DNA from 4 places in the Paenibacillus sp. TAF43_2 genome. Region 2 is predicted to be linked to each of the others. Evidence: riboswitches for the same ligand, from Rfam matches in the RefSeq annotation. Region 2 holds a riboswitch; each other region holds the start of a gene.

Region 1 (4,592 bases), on a different contig from region 2:
ATGGGTCCCATCGTAGCCCATCCAAGCATAAAAGCGGTCTGCATACAGGAGTTGGCTAGGCTTTGCTTTTTTGCAGAAACCCGGTCGATCAAAATAGCCGATTGCAGCGGATTGGCCGCATTCATAAGCGCTTGTCTGAATAGAAAGCTTATAGAAGCGACGAGCAACAGGTTTGTAAAACCCGTTAATAGCAGGAATGGCAGCGATAAGGTTTGGAAAATAACAATCGCTTTCACTTGTCCAACTCGATTGGCAAGCGACGGGCCAATGAGCATAGAGATGATGGTCATGACTTGACCTAATGAAAGCAATAAGCTCATCGCACTAAGCGATATCGAGAACCGATTGGTGAAATACAAATTCAAATAAGGAACAACAAGGCCCGATCCGATACCAATCAAAAGCTGTATGGAGGCGAACTTAATAATAAATGACATTTCTTTATTAGGGTGAGCTGTTTGGTTCGAAGCAGGCTGCTCGTTAGTTGCTTCAACACTTTCCTTCTGGCTGCGCGCAGATTCCCTAATGGCTTGCAAAGGTAGAAATGCTGCAATTGTCGCTATACTGCCTGCAAGTAAAACGATTTTGAAAGAGAGCAGCTTACTTAGTCCTGCCGCCTGCATAATATCTGCAATGACGCCTCCGCCAAGGCTGCCGCCGACCTGAGAAGCGAGAACAAATGCTGAAAAAATACTGAAAATGCGCAGTCGATCTGCTTTAGCTACGTTTGTGGCAAGAAAGGGAATGGCAAGCACCTGAAAGATGGCAGCAAATAAGCCGGTCAGAACGGCCATTGTAAGTAAGCTGCTTTCTGTTTCAAATAATGAGCGTCCAGCGAGTACCACACCGCTGCAAAGAGCGCCAATGACGAGCAAGCGCTTGCGGCTGGCGCGATCGCCGAATAAGCCAATGGGAATGAAACATAACGCGGTTGCGAGTGATTGCATACTGACAATTTTTCCGCTCATGGCATCGGGGTAACCGAGCTCGTGAATGTACAAATTGTAGAGTACCGAGAACATGCCCGTACCGATTTGATATAACATGTTTGCTAGAAAAAATAAACGAATATTGCGGGACCAGCCCTGCCACTCTGTGGCGGTAGATTGAATGAATTTCACGTAGATGCCTCCTGATGCTATACCAAACTACATTACTCCTCTGGCAACAGTAAATCAATCGGAAATTATTATGTAGAGAAAAAAATTGAAATTGTAATTTTATATATGGTATTGGAGTATTGCTAGTAATTCCCTGCTCCTTTCAATCATGATATGCTTAACTTGCAAATTCATAAAATGAGGAGAGATGTTGATATGCAAACATTTATTATGCTCGGATGTATTCTCATGGTGCTCGCGGTCGCAATTGGAGCTTTCGGCGCACATGCACTGAAAAGCAAGATCACACCGGACAAGCTGAAGGTTTATGAGGTCGGCGTACAGTATCACATCGCACATGCATTAGGTTTAATTCTGATTGGACTGCTCGCGGGTCAGTATCCGGGTGCTCAAATGATCATTACGGGCGGTTGGTTTTTGGTAGCGGGAATTATATTGTTCTCGGGAAGCCTATATGTACTTAGTGTTGCTAAAGCTCGGTTTCTTGGTCCAATTACACCGCTAGGCGGGCTTTCTTTTATGATTGGTTGGGTGCTTGTCGCTGTAGGTGTTCTTTAGGGAAATTGTTGAGCTTTTAATATTTAATATCTATCTTCTATGACCATTGTAAAGAATTTATTTATGTTTACATGAAATAGTGATGGAAAAGTATGAAGATTTTGAAAATATAGATGCAACTCTATTAGTTTAAGACATAATTAACCAAAAATTATATTGATCTCCGAAAAATAAAATAGTAAAATGATTTCGATAGATGTAAATGTTTGCTAATAAGTTTGCAAATTTGTCCAAATTAAATATTGGCAAAACCATCGAAAGGTGGTGACGCAAAGCTATAGGGACTACTTCTTTCAAAGAAATGTCAGCCAGTTGCGAATTAATATGCAGAAGGTATACCTATGGTTATTTTTAGGTATGCCTTTTTGATTGTAAAAAATAGAGAGAAAAATGAATGGTGGAGAGTGGTACAGCATGAATAGGAAAGACCAGCCTAATATTAAAAGTTTATTTCCAAGTGAAGACGGCAACATAACGCAACGAAATTACATGTTAGATTTAATTGAACAGATTGTAAGTGGTGTTGATGAATTAAAGGATCCGGAATCGGTATTTCTTAAAGGAGAAAAAGAACGTGGTCCTCATTTCTATAAAGAACTAGCGGAGGCAAGCAGAATTCCCGCAATGGGAAATCCATTAGAAGAAGTCAATAAAGAACTCTTAAAATTGCTTCATGCTCATCCTTATCATACAAAATACTTTTTAACAAATATTTTGCCTATGGCTAGTATTCCAGGTGTACTTGGCATGATTGCAGCATTTATGGTTAATGGCAATAATTTATGGGATGTGTATGGTCCGGCGGCTGCGGAAGCTGAAGTTAAAGTCGTGGCGATGATGTCAGATCTCGTGGGCTATAATCCTTCTGAAAGCGGCGGATATACGACATGGGGCGGCCAAGGAGCTATATTCACTGGTTTAAGGCTGGCAATAAATAAAGCCTGTCCGACTGCAGCTCAAAACGGGGTTCCACAAAATTTATATGCCTTTTGTTCGGAGGCGGCCCATTACAGCCTTTATAAATCAGTTGAGGCTACAGGTCTAGGGAGCAAACATTTAATTAAGATTAGAACAAACGAAGATTCATCAATGGATGTAAATGATTTGAAAGAAAAGATGGAAAACGTCATTATGCACGGAGGCATCCCAATATACGTCGTTGCTACTACGGGTACGACTGATGCAATGGGTATTGATAACATAGATGACATTTATAAAATGACAGAGCTGCTCTCGCAGAAGCATAACATTCAAAGACCGCATATTCATGCCGACTCAGCTTTAGGTGGCTTTTTTGCATTTTATAATGATTACGATTTTGAAGGAAACCCTTTAAGCATTGAGAGTGATACGCTTGTTGCTCTAAAGTTGATTCAAGAGAGAATGCAGCATCTCATGAAAGCAGACTCGCTTTGTTTCGATTTTCAAAAGCTGGGACAGACGCCTTATTCAACGAGCTTATTTTTAGCAAAAAATGCTGCTGATTTAAAGCTTCTTGATTTGGACCCAGATGAGACTCCTTATGTTGGACACCGTGGATATGGACAATATCACACCAGCTATACTCTTGAATGCTCAAGAATGGGAAGTTCCATCAGTATTTATAGCGCGCTATTAGCGTTTGGAATAGAAGGCTATCAAAAGCTGCTTGCCCAATTTGTTGAGGTGAATGTCACATTCAGAAAGACCTTGCAAAGAGAAATACCTGAAGCCGTTATTGTAAATCATCTAAACCCTGGTATTGTTACACTCTTTAGACTTTATGAGGATAAACAAAATGGTTATGAAAAAGAATATGCCGGCTCCATGAGCTATGCTGAAGTAGAAGAGATTAATAAATTAAATGAGCTATTGTTTGAGATTCTTGGAAGAGACCGCGGAGAAATGTTCTTTGGCGATACCAAAAAACATCTTTATGTCCCAACCTTGGATAACAAAAGAATAGCATTGTATGCGAGTAAATTATTTGTTATTTCGCCGCATACACAAGTAACCGATGTTGATAAAATCGTCGCTTATCTAAAAGCAAAAATCAATGAAACCTATGTGGAATATATGCGAATTAGTAAAAAGGAGTATACTCATGAAGAAATCTATACTTAGTTTTAATTGGTACAAAGAACATCTCTCTGTGAAAATCGCTCTCAGTATTCTCTTATTGCAAGTGATAACCTGTGCAGCCTTTGCAGTATCCAGCTATATGACCCAGCAGAATTTATCTGAGAAACTATTGGAACAATTCGATAAACGTCTTATAACCGATATACAAATTGCAAGCAATACATTATCTGCAATCCCTGGTTCAGAAAAGCAATTGCAAACGACAGACGATCCTAACTATGCAATTATTAAGAAAGAACTCGAAAAATTACAAGACGTACATAGCTTAGAAAATATTTTTATATTATCAAATAGTCAGAATAACGAGCGAATTCTTGTACTATCAGGAGTACCAGATGATTTTAACACTCCTTACCCATTTACAGATGAAATGAAACAAGCCATCGATTCAAAAAAAACTGTAATCAGCCCTATTTACAAAGATGAGTATGGAACGCATAAATCTATATTTGTCCCACTCTCAGATGAGTCTGGTCAAGCCTATGGTATTCTTGGGATAGATTTAGATGCTTCAGTTGTCCCAAAAACAACATCAAGCTCTAATTTAACAACGATTATTATTTCTCTCATCGTACTTGTGGTGGGTAGTTTAATTGCAATTGTTATAAGTAAAGTTATTACGAATCCGCTCCGCAAATTAATGGTAGCAGCCAACAAAATTGCTGCGGGCGATATGAAAACGACATTTGCTATTAATAGCAAGGATGAAATCGGGAAATTATCGATATCATTTAGCTTAATGATTAATAGTCTTAGTCAACTAATTCAACAAGTCATTGCTTCATCTAATCT
Region 2 (4,592 bases):
TTATGGCTATTTTGGGACACCTGCAGTTAATGTGACTACAGGAACTTTTACGTATAGCACTCCACATGGCATGGGCAACGGTGCACAAATATCATTTGAACAATGGGTAGGCAAGGTTCCGACAGGAATTAGCATTGATAAATTATATTACACAGTAAATATCTCTTCCGTAGCATTTCAGGTATCTGAAACGAAGGGAGGTCCACCAGTTGTTATTAAAGACGCTGGACAGCCTGGGTTTAACATTAGCAGATTCAATTACGGAAGATGTTATTTGTCCAACATCACAATAGAACGAGATTGGCGCAACGACAATGCTTTAGCACGAAACTTCAATATTTTAGCAGCTGGTGCTGTCATTAGAAATGTTACGGTAAAGAATTACGATGTATTAATAAACGTTCCTCAAGATTATGTAGGACGCCCAAACATGATTAACGGCATGACGGTTATCGAAGGTTCTGCAAAATTTGAGGCATCTCATATTAGCAATAGTGAATTTATAAGAGCTAAAAGTACGGTTATGGGGGCAAGTGACGTTCAGCTTGGTTCGACCGATGCAAAGTTCACTCGGCAAGTTACGCTGAGATCATCGTTGCTACAAAATTCTGGTATCGCGGTGGATGGCAATTCAATCGTTTCAGGCACCACCTTTATAAATTCAGCTATTGGCAAGTCGGACAATGCGAACAAAGCTGTATTTTCACAATCTTATCTTGAAAACACGAAAGTAAATTTAAATTGGATTCGGCAAAATCAATCTGTAACTATCGCTAAATCTACATTTAGCGGTGTAACCGTAACAGGAACCGCCCCATATGTCCGATTGATTGACAACACTGATCTTAGCAGCAGCTAGCCTTTAACTCTAAAAAAAGAATAGATCCCTGTCACTTACAAGTTGAGGCAGGGACTATTTTAAAATATAATGTTCGTTATTAAGAATTAAGGAGAGTGAACTAATGAAGTCAGCTTTACCCTCAACTGCCTACATATTGCAAATTCATAAAAACCCAGCCCAAGTAAATACGTTTATTAGCCAATTGACTGCAACCGATACGGCAGATGTATATGTTCATATTGATAAAAAAAATTATGATGAGGTATCACCTAAAATTAATAGATCCCCACGCATTAACGTGTTGGAGGAAAGCTGTAATGTGAAATGGGGAGATATTAGCCAAGTGGATGCAACGATCATGCTGCTAAGGAAGGTATTAACCTCAAAAGTAGAGTATGACTTTGTATGCTTAAGGAGCGGTCAGGATTTACTCGTTAAAAATGGTCTTAAAGTTCATTTAATGGAAAATCCCAATAAAATATTTATGTCTGCGAAATTTATTCATGATCGTGATATTTCTGCTGCACATGTAAATATGAAATGGTTTGATTCAGCAAGAAGACAATACAATACATTCCACCCGCTTAGAGTTTTCAGAAGCATAATGCTGAAAATGTATAAGAAAGGTTTAGTTCTTTTCCCTAACCGTCAGTTAATGCCTAACAATTATTTGTTGTATCATGGCTCCTCGTGGTTCTGCATGCCAATTGAAGTTGCAAGATTTATCATAGATTTTCTTGACCAAAACAAATGGTATTATCAATATTTCAAATATGCTCTGTGCCCAGATGAATGGTTTTTTCAAACCTTAGTTATGAACTCGAAATATGCGGATCAGGTCACTAATGATAATTTAACTTATTTAAAATGGGGAGAAAAATATAACAATAGTAATCACCCCATAAATCTAAGCTTTAAAGATATTGATTCTATTGAAAAATCGAATAAATACTTTGCGAGAAAATTCGATGAAAGAGAAGATGCAGCAATGATAAATTATTACAGCGAAAAGGTATGCATGTGAGCTTAGCATCGGAGAGGTGTTTTTTTGATTTAGTTGTTCTTTATTAAGAATTATTGAGAGGGGTAAATAAAATGGCAATTTTAGTAACAGGCGGAGCGGGGTACATAGGCAGTCATACTTGCATTGAGCTTCTTGAAGCGGGATATGAATTAGTGGTTGTTGATAATTTGTCTAATAGCAGCTATATCGCTTTAGAAAGAGTGAAAGAGATTACAAATAAAACCTTTACCTTTTATCAAATGGATCTTATGGATCAAAAGGGACTCGAGCATGTATTTTCGAATCATGCTATTGATGCTGTTATTCACTTCGCTGGGTTAAAGGCTGTCGGAGAGTCTGTTCAAATGCCTTTATCTTATTATCATACCAATATAACGAGCACTTTAATTCTTTGTGGAGTCATGAGGAAATTTGGTGTTCATAAATTAGTGTTTAGTTCCTCGGCTACTGTTTATGGACGGCCCGAACAAGTTCCGATTATTGAGGATTCACCGCTCTCAGCAACAAATCCATATGGTCGGACTAAGCTCATGCTAGAACAAATTTTACTGGATCTAGCTAGTTCAGATAACAGCTGGGGAATAACGATCCTGAGGTATTTCAACCCTATTGGCGCCCATAAAAGTGGTCGAATTGGAGAAAATCCAAATGGCGTGCCAAACAACTTAATGCCTTACATATCGCAGGTAGCTGTTGGCAAGCTTAAACAGTTGCATGTATTTGGAAATGATTATCCAACTGTGGATGGCACTGGAGTGAGAGACTACATTCATGTAGTAGATCTAGCAAAGGGGCATGTAAAGGCACTGGAAAAGATGAGTAGAAAATCAAATGTGAATATATATAATCTTGGCACTGGGAATGGCTACAGTGTGTTAGAGATGATTGCAGCCTTCGAGAAGGTAACTGGTCAAAGCATTCCATACGAGGTCGTTAGCCGCAGACCTGGCGATATTGCTGTTTGTTATGCAGATACGCTGAAGGCAAATGAAGAATTGAATTGGTTTGCAACAAAAGGAATAGAAGAAATGTGCAGCGATACGTGGAGATGGCAATTTTCAAATCCGAATGGTTATGAAGAAGATGCACTGTTGAAATCTGAACTTGCAGCAAAATAATATACCGGATAGCTCTGTTAATAAAGCAACATTTTAGAGCTCCTAATTTGATCTAGCGGGCTCTATCTCCTTCCCCTGCTCCCTTTAACAATCATTAAATAAATTCGACAAAAAATGTAATTATCTTTCATTTTTGTGAGACAGGAAGCGACAGCATACGCAATTAGAGTGATTTATAATACATCTATAAACGAATGACAAGCATAGGGAGACGTTGAAATGCGTTTAGTATCTGGGCACCTTAAACGCATGGAGTCAGTGGTGCAACCGTCCCAAATTGAATGGGGGACATGGGAAAATGGTACTTACAAAATCAGAGGATAATCAGGATTTAGATATGGAATGGGTAGCATTAATCATGAATGCACGTTCTTTGGGGTTTAGCAAGGAAGATGTTAGAAAGGTATTACTATGTCTTGAAGAAAGCAAGAAAGATGATATACAAGAAACAGCCGTATAAAAGAAAATAAAGCGCTACTCTCGCTTTATTTTCCATTTATTGAATTCTAAAAATTCTTTAAACTGATCTTTGCTTACGCCAGAAGCCATTGCTTCTCGAACTAGATCGGCCCACTCGGTGTCTAGATTGCTTGTTTTACGATCATTGTTTTCATCGCTATTTAAAAATTCTTCAACCGTTACGTTTAATACTGCGCCTACCTTTTCGAGAAATTGAATCGAAGGATTTTGCTGGAGCCCTCGTTCAATAGAGCTTAAGTAAGATTTTGCGACGCCTGCCCGTTGCGACAACTCCGTTAGGGATAGGCCTTTTCTCTTGCGCAGCATCTGAATACGTTCTCCGATCATAGCAAACTCCCCCGTTATCTCTTCGTTGTAGACTAACACTATTATAACGAATAATTCTTAATTGCGAAAGCTTGTAAGTTTTAACGAATAAAAAATAAAATGACGTCTAAATTAGAAAAAAATAAGGTTAAACCCATTTCGAAATGTTGTTCTTATAAAAGAACGATGTTTCGTTTTATTTTGTGATATTTTGGTGAAAAAACGATTGACAACGTCTGTTTTCAAGTGTATTATTCAAATATGTTCTTTATTAAGAACTAAAAGACATTCAATGATGCTCGCATCTCGTTCGATTGAAGAACACGCTGGCTATCTAAATCGGAGGCACGAATGAGCGCAATAGCAGTCGTTTATGAAGTTGATCAGACAGCCCATGTGTTAGATCAGGGGAATAGACTGATGCAGCAATTATCACGGTTTCCTTGCAATACAGCTCAAGCATGGAATAAGAACAATGTGTTTGTTGGATGCCATAATCAATGGATTACACCAGAGTCTGTCGGGGAATGCAATCCCTATTATGATTCGGAAAGACGCTTAGTCATAAGTGCCGATGCAATTATTGATAACCGCATTGAGCTGTTTGAAGCATTAAATGTAGAGCTTGACCGTAGAGTGCAAATCACTGATGCCGAACTGATTTTACTCTCCTATGCGAAATGGGGGGTTGAGTCACCCAAGCATCTGATCGGTGATTTTGCTTTTATGATATGGGATGAGAGAGAACAAAGAGTGTTTGCTGCCAGAGACTTCTCAGGTTGTCGAACATTGTATTATCACTGGAACGGAAGCCGTCTAGCGA
Region 3 (4,592 bases), on a different contig from region 2:
GATCAAACTCTCCAAATTGGTGTTTGAAATGCTCATTACTTTTTTATCGCTTTTTTCGCTTATCCCGAAGGATTTGCGAGGCAGTTATTACTCGTTGTTCAGTTTTCAAAGAGCAATCTTTTCTCTCTTGTCGACCGTGTATCTCGTTGGCGACCTAGATAATATATCATAGGCGTATATAGCATTGCAAGTGTTTTTTTCATTATTTACGAAAAAGTTTTCAACACTCCTATTTGCCTTCTATTTGCGTAATCGTTGCTTCGCTTCCTCCTCACCTATATTGAAGAAAGACATAAAAAAACGAGCTCTGCGATTTCCGCAAGCTCGTATGACTTCTAATATGTTTTTGTAACTGTATATTGAGCTGCATCCTTGATAAGCTCATACTTTTTCTTGCCCTTCTTTAGACCCGCATCAACTGTCGTATCAATCGTAACCCATTTCCCATCCAAGTATACTTCGTTCCAAGCATGATAAACATCCACATAAGTAGATTGTCCCATCAAGAGCTTCGTAGGAATATCCACGCTCCGCAGCATTGCCGCAAACAATGAAGCGTATCCGTAGCAAATATCCTTTCTCGATTTAAATGTGCGATCAATATTGGGGAGGTAATCAACTGACAGATTAGCAGCTAATTGATTATCATAACTTACATTCGTAATAATATACTCGTAGATTGCCTTTACTTTCTCCATATCCGTTTTTTTATTGCTCGCTAATTCTTTTGCCTTGACGATGGCGCTGCTCGCATTCGACCAGTCAATGTTCTGGATGGAATTCAAGTACAAAACCTTGTTGTCTTTTAAATCAAGCGTCACGGTTTCTTTCTTCGCCAGTTTGTATTTGTTGCCTGTTGTATTCTCTAGAAGAGATATCGTATATTCGCCATTGCCAAGCTGCAATGGAAACTTCTCAGCTGTTTTTCCGCTGGTTAGATTATATGTATAATTTGATGCGCCTTTTGCGATCATAAGCTTCGTTTTCACTTTAGTGCTCACTGCATATTGTACGGAGACAACACCTTTATCTAAATTCCCCGTGTTGAGCCAATCAGAAGAGTCCGCTTCATTTGCCTGAACGACCGTTACATGGATGGATGCAAAAAGAACAAAAGCTGCGATGACTAACATAAATTTACGCATGAATATACTCCCTTCGGTAGCTGGCTGCCATCTTACGGAAGGCCCTTTAGCTTTGCGTCCCTACCTTTCGATAGGTTTGCCATTATCGTGTGAAGCGCTTTGTGATGAATTTCCCCTATACAAACAAAAAAAAGCCTGTTCATTCGGTAGCTGGCTGCCATCATACGGAAGGCCCTTTAGCTTTGCGTCCCTACCTTTCGATAGGTTTGCCGTTATCGTGTAGCGCTTTATTAGTTCTATTCTACCATATGAATCTAGCAAATCAATAGATTGTACTACAATATCAATCATAATTTGAATGTTTTTAAGGATTGTTGTTGCAAATTCTCGATATTAGAAAAAAAAAGAACCGTTGGCTGCTAAAAGCCAAACGGTTTCTTGTTTCTTTCTTATTCAGCAGAACGCTGATCTCTCATATGAGGGAACAACAGTACATCACGAATAGATGGAGCATCTGTTAGAAGCATGATCAATCGGTCGATACCGATTCCTAGTCCGCCTGTTGGCGGCATGCCGTATTCCAGAGCGCGGATAAAGTCTTCATCCATCTCATGCGCCTCGTCATTTCCATGCTCACGCTCAACAAGCTGCGACTCGAAACGCTCACGCTGATCGATCGGATCGTTAAGCTCCGTAAATGCATTAGCATGCTCGCGTGCTACGATGAATAGCTCAAATCGATCGGTGAAGCGTGGATCCGCTTCGCTCTTCTTAGCAAGCGGCGAAATAGCAACCGGATGTCCTGTAACAAAGGTTGGCTGAATAAGCGTATGCTCACCGAACTGTTCAAAGAAGGCGTTGAGAATATGACCAAATGTCATATGCGGATCAACGGCAACTTTGTGTTCTTTCGCCAAACGATGGGCTTCCTCGTCGCTCATTTCCACGCCGAAATCTACGCCAGTCGTTTCTTTGACAAGCTCAACCATGCTGACACGGCGCCACTGAGGCGTCAAATCAATCTCTTGGCCTTGATAAGTGATTTTCGTTGTTCCAAGAACCTCTTGTGCAATATGTGCGATGACATTCTCTGTCAATGCCATAATATCCTTGTAATCAGCATAAGCCTCGTAAAGCTCAATCATTGTAAACTCTGGATTGTGGCGAGTCGAAATCCCCTCATTCCGGTATACACGGCCGATCTCATATACTTTCTCCAATCCGCCTACAATTAGTCGCTTCAAATGAAGCTCGATTGCAATACGCATGTAGAGCTGCATGTCCAGCGCATTATGATGCGTTTCGAAAGGCCGTGCTGCAGCACCGCCTGCAATGGAATGCAGTGTTGGTGTTTCTACTTCTAAATACCCGCGGGAATCTAGGTAGCGACGCATGGATTGAATGATTTTGGAACGAGTAATAAAGGTTTGTTGGACGTCGGGATTCACGATAAGGTCAACATAACGCTGACGATAACGAAGCTCTACGTCTTTTAAGCCATGATATTTATCAGGCAATGGAAGAAGCGACTTTGTCAAAACTTCAATATCACGTGCTTTGACAGAGACTTCGCCTGTATTCGTTTTGAATACAACGCCTACTACGCCAATGATATCACCGATATCCAGCAAATCAAAAGCTGCAAACTTATGCTCTTCAACGGAATCTTTACGAACATATATTTGAACCTTGCCGCTCAAATCTTGAATCGTAGCAAAACCCGCTTTGCCCATGCCGCGTTTCTGCATAATACGGCCAGCAATACGCACTTCAACCGCTTTTTCTTCTATTTCTTCTTTGCTGAGCCCTTCATAGGCTTGTACAATATCTTTGGCGTTATGAGTGCGTTCGAATTTTCGGCCAAATGGATCCACACCTAACCCTCTAAGCTCGTCCAATTTGTTTCTGCGAATTTGCAAAAGCTCACTTAGCTCCTGCTGTTCATTGTTTTCTTGTTCCACTTCTTTCATCTCCTTGATCATTCGGCAAAAGCAAGCAGCTGTCACCGGATTCATGCAGCAAAATCTCGTTTCGCAATAAAATATAAGCAATGTATAGACCTGTAATATACGTTCTTATATTTTAAACGTTCAAAAAGCTTCCTACAAGGAAGCTTTTTGAACCGCTCATAGCAAACATTATTTTTTGATATCGAGAATTTTGTATTGAATAATGCCGACTGGTACGCTAACTTCGACAACGGTGCCTTTTTTCTTGCCTAGAATCGCTTTACCAACCGGGCTTTCATTTGAAATCTTGTTTTGCAAAGGATCGGCTTCCGCTGTACCAACAATGGAATAATCCATTGTGTCGCCATACTCCATATCCTCAACCGTTACGATCGAACCGATGCTCACGGTATCAATATCAATATCGTCATTATTTATAATACGCGCATTGCGCAACATTTTCTCAAGGGTAAGAACGCGGCCTTCGATAAATGCTTGCTCATTCTTCGCATCTTCATATTCCGAGTTTTCGCTTATATCACCATAGCCAATTGCTACTTTAATACGTTCAGCTACTTCACGACGCTTGACCGACTTTAGGTTCTCTAATTCATCTTCGAGCTTTCGCAGCCCTTCTTGAGTCAGAATGATTTGCTTATCGTTCATCTTTCCGATTCTCCTGTCATGTGACTAATTTTTCATACCTTGTATGAATTCACTGTTACCTAATATATTACGCTTCTTATTCCTCATACCAACTGTTGTTTGAAGCGCTCTTGATGTCTTCGTTAGATTATATTGCACGATTATATTGCAAAGTTACCCTGAATGTCAATCAAAGCCAGACGACCCATTGAAACCGTTTCATTTCTGAAATGTAGAGCAGAAGCCGCATGATAGCGGCTTTTGTCGAATGGTGTCGACTCGCTCCCGTTACGGGGTAAATCGCATAACCGATCTATTTGTATTTTAGTAAGCGTCTACTTCTGCAGAACCCGCTTCTTTGCTGAAACAGCACTGACAGCTTGGAATTCTTCGTCCTCTCCAAGCGAGTGAACGTAGTTTTCCAAAATCGCTACCATCGGATCACGGCCGGAATGTTCGAGCAGCCTTTTTGCATCCTCTGGTGAGAAAACGTCGCCATTCCCAATTACGGGAATCGATACCGCTACTTTGACATCCTTTATAATGTCCCAATTAGCCTTACCCGTATACTACCATGCAAAATGGCCTTGTCGCTTACCATCTCCGCACATACAAGACCCGTTCCAAACTCCTTGGCAATTAATCAAAGGCAGGATAGCACACGCTTGTCATCGGCGCTAGCACCACTCTATTCTTCATTTCGATGCCACCGATTTTCAGCATGTCGCTCCTTCCTCCTCTTCTAATTGCTTAATGTTCATGTCTTGTGTACCAGACTGCACTATTCACGGTTATCAGACATTAATTCCTCATAGCTGATTCCGAGCGTCTTAGCGATATGATTTAATAACTTCGTATCCGTCTTTCTTGTTCCTCGCTCCAATGAGCCAAGAACGGCCACCGATACGCCAAG
Region 4 (4,592 bases), on a different contig from region 2:
TAATGGTCATCTCTGCCAATAGACAATACTTCAAATCTATTCGAAAGCTTTTTCTCCGATTAACGAGCACCTCTTTACTAGGCATAAATAAAGCAGGCTCTTTACAAGATCTTCGGCTCAAAAGCTGCACGATGCTGTCCGGCTCTACAGGACGGCTGAAATAATAGCCTTGGATTTCATCGCATCGCTGCTCGCGTAAATAGTTGTATTGCTCCTTCGTTTCAACGCCTTCAGCCACCACCTGCATGCCAAGTTCGCCAGCCAATTGAATAATGCATTCAATAATGCTCTTATTTCTACGATCCGTCATCAACTCCTCGATAAATGACCGATCAATTTTGATCGTATCGAGTGCCAATCGCTTCAATAAATAAAGAGAGGAATAGCCGGTTCCAAAATCATCAAGCGATACTTTGATTTTTCTTTTCTTCAGCTCCAGCAGCAATTCCGTCACCGCATTCTCATTGCTAATAAAGGAGCTTTCCGTTATTTCAATTTCCAATCGATCTTGGGAAATTCCTGTCTCCTCGATAATCTGATCGATTCTATGCAATATATTTTGCTGAAGAAGCTGCTGCACCGAAAAGTTAACCGACAGCGTGACCGAAGGCAGTCCTAAGCTCTGCCACCGTTTATGCTGCAAACAGGCTTCGCGAAGCACCCATTCTCCTATCGATACAATAAGCCCCGTTTCCTCTGCGATCGGTATGAATTCAGACGGAGCAACCAATCCCCAATCTGGATGATTCCAGCGCAGCAGCGCCTCGACGCCAACAATTTCCATCGTTTGCGAATGTACTCGAGGCATATAATGAAGGAACAGCTCTCCTCTTTCCTGCGCTTTACGCAAATCATTGCTGAGTGAAAACAATTTGAATGATTGCACATTTAAAGAAGAGGAATAGCACTGTGATTGGTTGCTGCCTCTGGACTTCGCATGATAAAGAGCCGCATTCGCATTTTTCATCAACTGCTCCACCGAGCTCCCATCGCCAGGCGATTGACTGATTCCAATACTTGCGGTTACATTCAGCTCATATCCTTCTATCAAAAATTGCTCATTGATAAGCTTAATAATAGTAGCTGCCATATCCTTGATTTCGTTTTGCTGCTTTACATCAGCTATAATAATTGCAAATTCGTCTCCGCCAAGTCGGAATACGGTTTGGCCATCACGTAAATTGCTCATCAATCGAAAGGCGATTTGTTTCAGCAGCTCATCCCCAATCGGATGCCCAAGCGTATCATTTACATATTTGAAACGATCCACGTCAATCAGCATGATCGCCAGCCTCTGCTTAAAATACTCGCTTACCCTTAGCTGCTTATCTAGCTGGTCTTCAAACATTCTGCGATTTGGCATCTCCGTTAAATAATCGTGGTAAGCCAAATATTGATTTAATTCCTCAGCCTTGCTCCGATCCGTAACATCAAGGACTACGCCAACGATCGCCTGCTCACCCATATTTGACACTTGATTATAGTGCACTTCGCAATGAATAATCGTCCCATCTTGCTTAATGGCTCTGTGGCAGAAATTAGATAAAGACTGCCCCTCCTGTAACTTCGTTAGCTGATTAACGACGGCTTCACGGTCTAAAGGATGGATCGTCTGTATAATATCCATACCGATCAAGGAGTCATAACCAAACATTTTATTGAGCTGGTCGTTTGAATAAACGAAGTTGTTTTTTTGCGCGACAAAAATACCGACAATGGATTGCTCAACAATACTGCGGTATTTTAATTCGGTCTCAGTCAATGATTGCTCAATCATTTTTTGCTGCGTAATATCCTTGGCAATGCCGTAGACGCCGATAAGCTTTTTATTAATAATGATTGGAATATTGGTCACATTAAATTCGACCGTTTGCCCTGTTCTCGTAATGCCTGTCGTATCATAGTTTTGAGGATTCAGCGTCTTGACCGTTTGCTCAAAATATTGAATCGTTTTATCCAGTGCTGCGTCATCTACAAATTTATGAAAACTATCATTTATAATTTCCTCTTTCGTATATCCAAAAACTTGCTCAAGCACAGAATTGCATGACAAAAAACGCCCTTGTGCGTCTAAAGAAAAGACCGCGTCAGGGTTGTTTTCAAATATCGATTTATAAAGCTGCTCTTCTAGTGTGAGGCGATGCTGTATTTTTTTATTTTCCGTTACATCCTGAATCATGCCTATCGTCAACAATATCTCGTTTTCGGCATTCCGTATGAACGTAATGTTTTCCACCACATATCTAACTTCACCGCCTTGACGAACGATTCTGTACTCGGAAACGCTTTCCTTTTTTGATTCAATTGCAAGGTGGAACTGCTCATTAACGCGCTCACGATCTTCGGGATGTACAAACTCAAAAAATTGTTCAATCGTCATCGAGAAATCAGATTTCATACCATATATTTCGAACATTTGATTCGACCAGGATGCTTCTCTGCGAATATGGTCAAACTCCCAGTAGCCTAAATTCGCTAACTTTTGAACAATATTAAAACTACCAACATTAACATTTCCATTAAAACGTTTAATCATTTGTTTCATTGCTAAATATCCCCTCTTATTCATAACGTAGGCGGTAACCTGAAGTTTTTAAGGAGAGGATATAGGTATGTTATCACTCATCCTTTTGGCAACCCAGCCACCTTTGGAAATTTCCTTTAGGCCTGTTGGCTTTGCGTCATTGTCTTTCGACAACTTTGCTTTTTACTAGGACTTTTTACATATACCAGTATTCCATATTATTCCGATATATACCATAACCAATTTCATAATAGGTCGAATGATGTAGAAAAACCTCCCATTTTGGGAGGTTTGGTATATTGATGTTTTACAATCTAGGATCGATTTCCTTCTCTTTGGCAACCTCAAACAAAAGATTCGCAACAGCCGCTTGATATCCATCGTTTTCTGGGGCAATTTCAGCAAAAGGAATCGCCAGCATATGCTGTCCTAGCCGGTACTCGTTAAATGATGTACGAAGCTTTTGCGTAATATTTTTTTGCTTGATGAGCTTATTGTACTTGTGCGGAAATCTATAATCATAACCGTAAATAATAGACATGTATTCCTTATTGCGCACTTTCATATAGGGAACCGTGTACGGCTGAGGCAGCTCGGGCTTAATCACGACACCTTCCATATGATTGTCTACCGTAAGCGTGTAGAAATATTTTTCTGCAAGCTCATAGCTCTCCGCATCAGACAGCACAAGCGTGATGAATGGATCGTCAGATAGGAATCGATACATCTCAGAGGTTTTCCACCCTGGCAGCTGCTCGCTTCCGTCTACGTATGCGATTTTGAGCAGCGAAAATGGCTTGTATTCAAGTTCCCCTGCCTCGGCATACAGCTCCAGCTGCCTCTTATACGTTTCATATGCTTTGACATGCTCGTCAATTGGCTTGTTTTTCTCAAGAATAGAATGAACATGCTTAAAATTTTGATAGACGGCTAGGCCATACTTCTCATTAATAGCCCCTTTGCTAAGGTGAAACTGATCCTTTTCAAAACCGCTTTCCTTGAAATCATGCGCAAGCTTTCCGAACGCTTCCTCGAATCCATTCGCCTTCAGAAAAGCRAGCTCTGTCTCAAGCCCCTTCTCAATTGGCTTAAACTGCTTTTCGATGAGACCTTCCCCCAGCGCCTCCCATGGCAAAAGCTCGCCATCGAGCAGGAGCATCGATATATCGTTTTCCTTCATGTAGCTTCCGAATCTTTGCAGAAGTCGCTCATAAACAGCGGTTAGGTCAACCTTATTTATTTTGTACCCATTGCGGCTCACTGCAAAAGATTGCTCGATATCTGCATGCAGATAAACATTGCAGCGTGATCCCATGTATTTGGGCTGCAGCACGACCTCTTTAACACCGCGCTCCACAAAATAGTTCAGCCCTTTCCTCAGCGATTCCAGCTCACCCGCCGCTTCATCCTTATCTGCAGGAGACATGGTTCCTGAGATAAAGTTAATTTTATTGCGCGAACAATACTGCAATCTGCGGGCTTCATCGTCATCCAGCTCTTGCAGCGATACTTTGCGTTCCTCTTTGAAGAGTGCAGGAAGCTCCCCTTCCATGCCGGCTATTGACGATTTCTGTGATTTGAAAGTCGGCTTCACCGACAGAGAAACCGAGGTTAGCAGATTGCCGTGAACTGCGCCTGAATCCAAATGGATTTTATTTCTGATCCGAAATGCTTGTTTAGCAGCCACATGCCCAAAAACGTGATACGGCTGGTTTCCTGCTGCATCCCGCTTCAGAAACGCAAGCTGTGCTTCAATCGGCGCCGATCGGTCAAGCCTGAAATTGCGCTGATGACGGATCGAATTCACATCCAGCTTGCCAATATATTTGTTCTCGCATGGCGCGTGAGTTACATAATAGGATGGTCCTGCTTTTCCTACCATTCTGTAGTGAGGCTTCGACAGCGATACGAGATGATTAAACTTCTGGAGCAGCTCAGCATCGCCTCTCAGCACCTCAGTGGAATCGAAGTAGGCATGCAGCAGCTCCTCTTCCACACCTTTGATTTCACCACGCATATATTTATGGACGAAGTTTTCATGATTGCCAAGCACAAACAAAAACTTATC

The links. Region 2 has a riboswitch for cyclic di-GMP ahead of AB4Z17_RS23010 (anti-repressor SinI family protein). Riboswitches for the same ligand answer to the same signal wherever they lie in the genome.
Region 1: it holds a riboswitch for cyclic di-GMP, as region 2 does, so the genes downstream of both, AB4Z17_RS01495 (pyridoxal phosphate-dependent decarboxylase family protein) here and AB4Z17_RS23010 (anti-repressor SinI family protein) in region 2, are expected to answer to the same signal.
Region 3: it holds a riboswitch for cyclic di-GMP, as region 2 does, so the genes downstream of both, AB4Z17_RS28965 (transglutaminase-like domain-containing protein) here and AB4Z17_RS23010 (anti-repressor SinI family protein) in region 2, are expected to answer to the same signal.
Region 4: it holds a riboswitch for cyclic di-GMP, as region 2 does, so the genes downstream of both, AB4Z17_RS19895 (EAL domain-containing protein) here and AB4Z17_RS23010 (anti-repressor SinI family protein) in region 2, are expected to answer to the same signal.

Annotation. Positions count from the first base shown of each region.
Region 1 is NZ_JBFRDK010000003.1:70,727-75,318, reverse strand. Features, by position in the region: gene AB4Z17_RS01505 (MFS transporter) at 1-1,121, opposite strand, end outside; gene AB4Z17_RS01500 (DUF423 domain-containing protein) at 1,317-1,679, shown strand; cyclic di-GMP riboswitch class I at 1,914-1,999, shown strand; gene AB4Z17_RS01495 (pyridoxal phosphate-dependent decarboxylase family protein) at 2,094-3,782, shown strand; gene AB4Z17_RS01490 (methyl-accepting chemotaxis protein) at 3,763-4,592, shown strand, end outside.
Region 2 is NZ_JBFRDK010000126.1:103-4,694, reverse strand. Features, by position in the region: gene AB4Z17_RS23025 (right-handed parallel beta-helix repeat-containing protein) at 1-859, shown strand, start outside; gene AB4Z17_RS23020 (beta-1,6-N-acetylglucosaminyltransferase) at 963-1,865, shown strand; gene galE (UDP-glucose 4-epimerase GalE) at 1,937-2,983, shown strand; cyclic di-GMP riboswitch class II at 3,182-3,263, shown strand; gene AB4Z17_RS23010 (anti-repressor SinI family protein) at 3,282-3,443, shown strand; gene AB4Z17_RS23005 (helix-turn-helix domain-containing protein) at 3,458-3,790, opposite strand; partial or broken gene AB4Z17_RS23000 (asparagine synthetase B) at 4,121-4,592, shown strand, end outside.
Region 3 is NZ_JBFRDK010000210.1:5,229-9,820, reverse strand. Features, by position in the region: gene AB4Z17_RS28965 (transglutaminase-like domain-containing protein) at 336-1,145, opposite strand; cyclic di-GMP riboswitch class I at 1,158-1,236, opposite strand; cyclic di-GMP riboswitch class I at 1,288-1,366, opposite strand; gene lysS (lysine--tRNA ligase) at 1,535-3,067, opposite strand; gene greA (transcription elongation factor GreA) at 3,224-3,700, opposite strand; partial or broken gene AB4Z17_RS28950 (tRNA-dihydrouridine synthase) at 4,236-4,402, opposite strand; gene AB4Z17_RS28945 (helix-turn-helix domain-containing protein) at 4,461-4,592, opposite strand, start outside.
Region 4 is NZ_JBFRDK010000096.1:10,675-15,266, forward strand. Features, by position in the region: gene AB4Z17_RS19895 (EAL domain-containing protein) at 1-2,545, opposite strand, end outside; cyclic di-GMP riboswitch class I at 2,630-2,715, opposite strand; gene AB4Z17_RS19900 (metallophosphoesterase) at 2,832-4,592, opposite strand, start outside.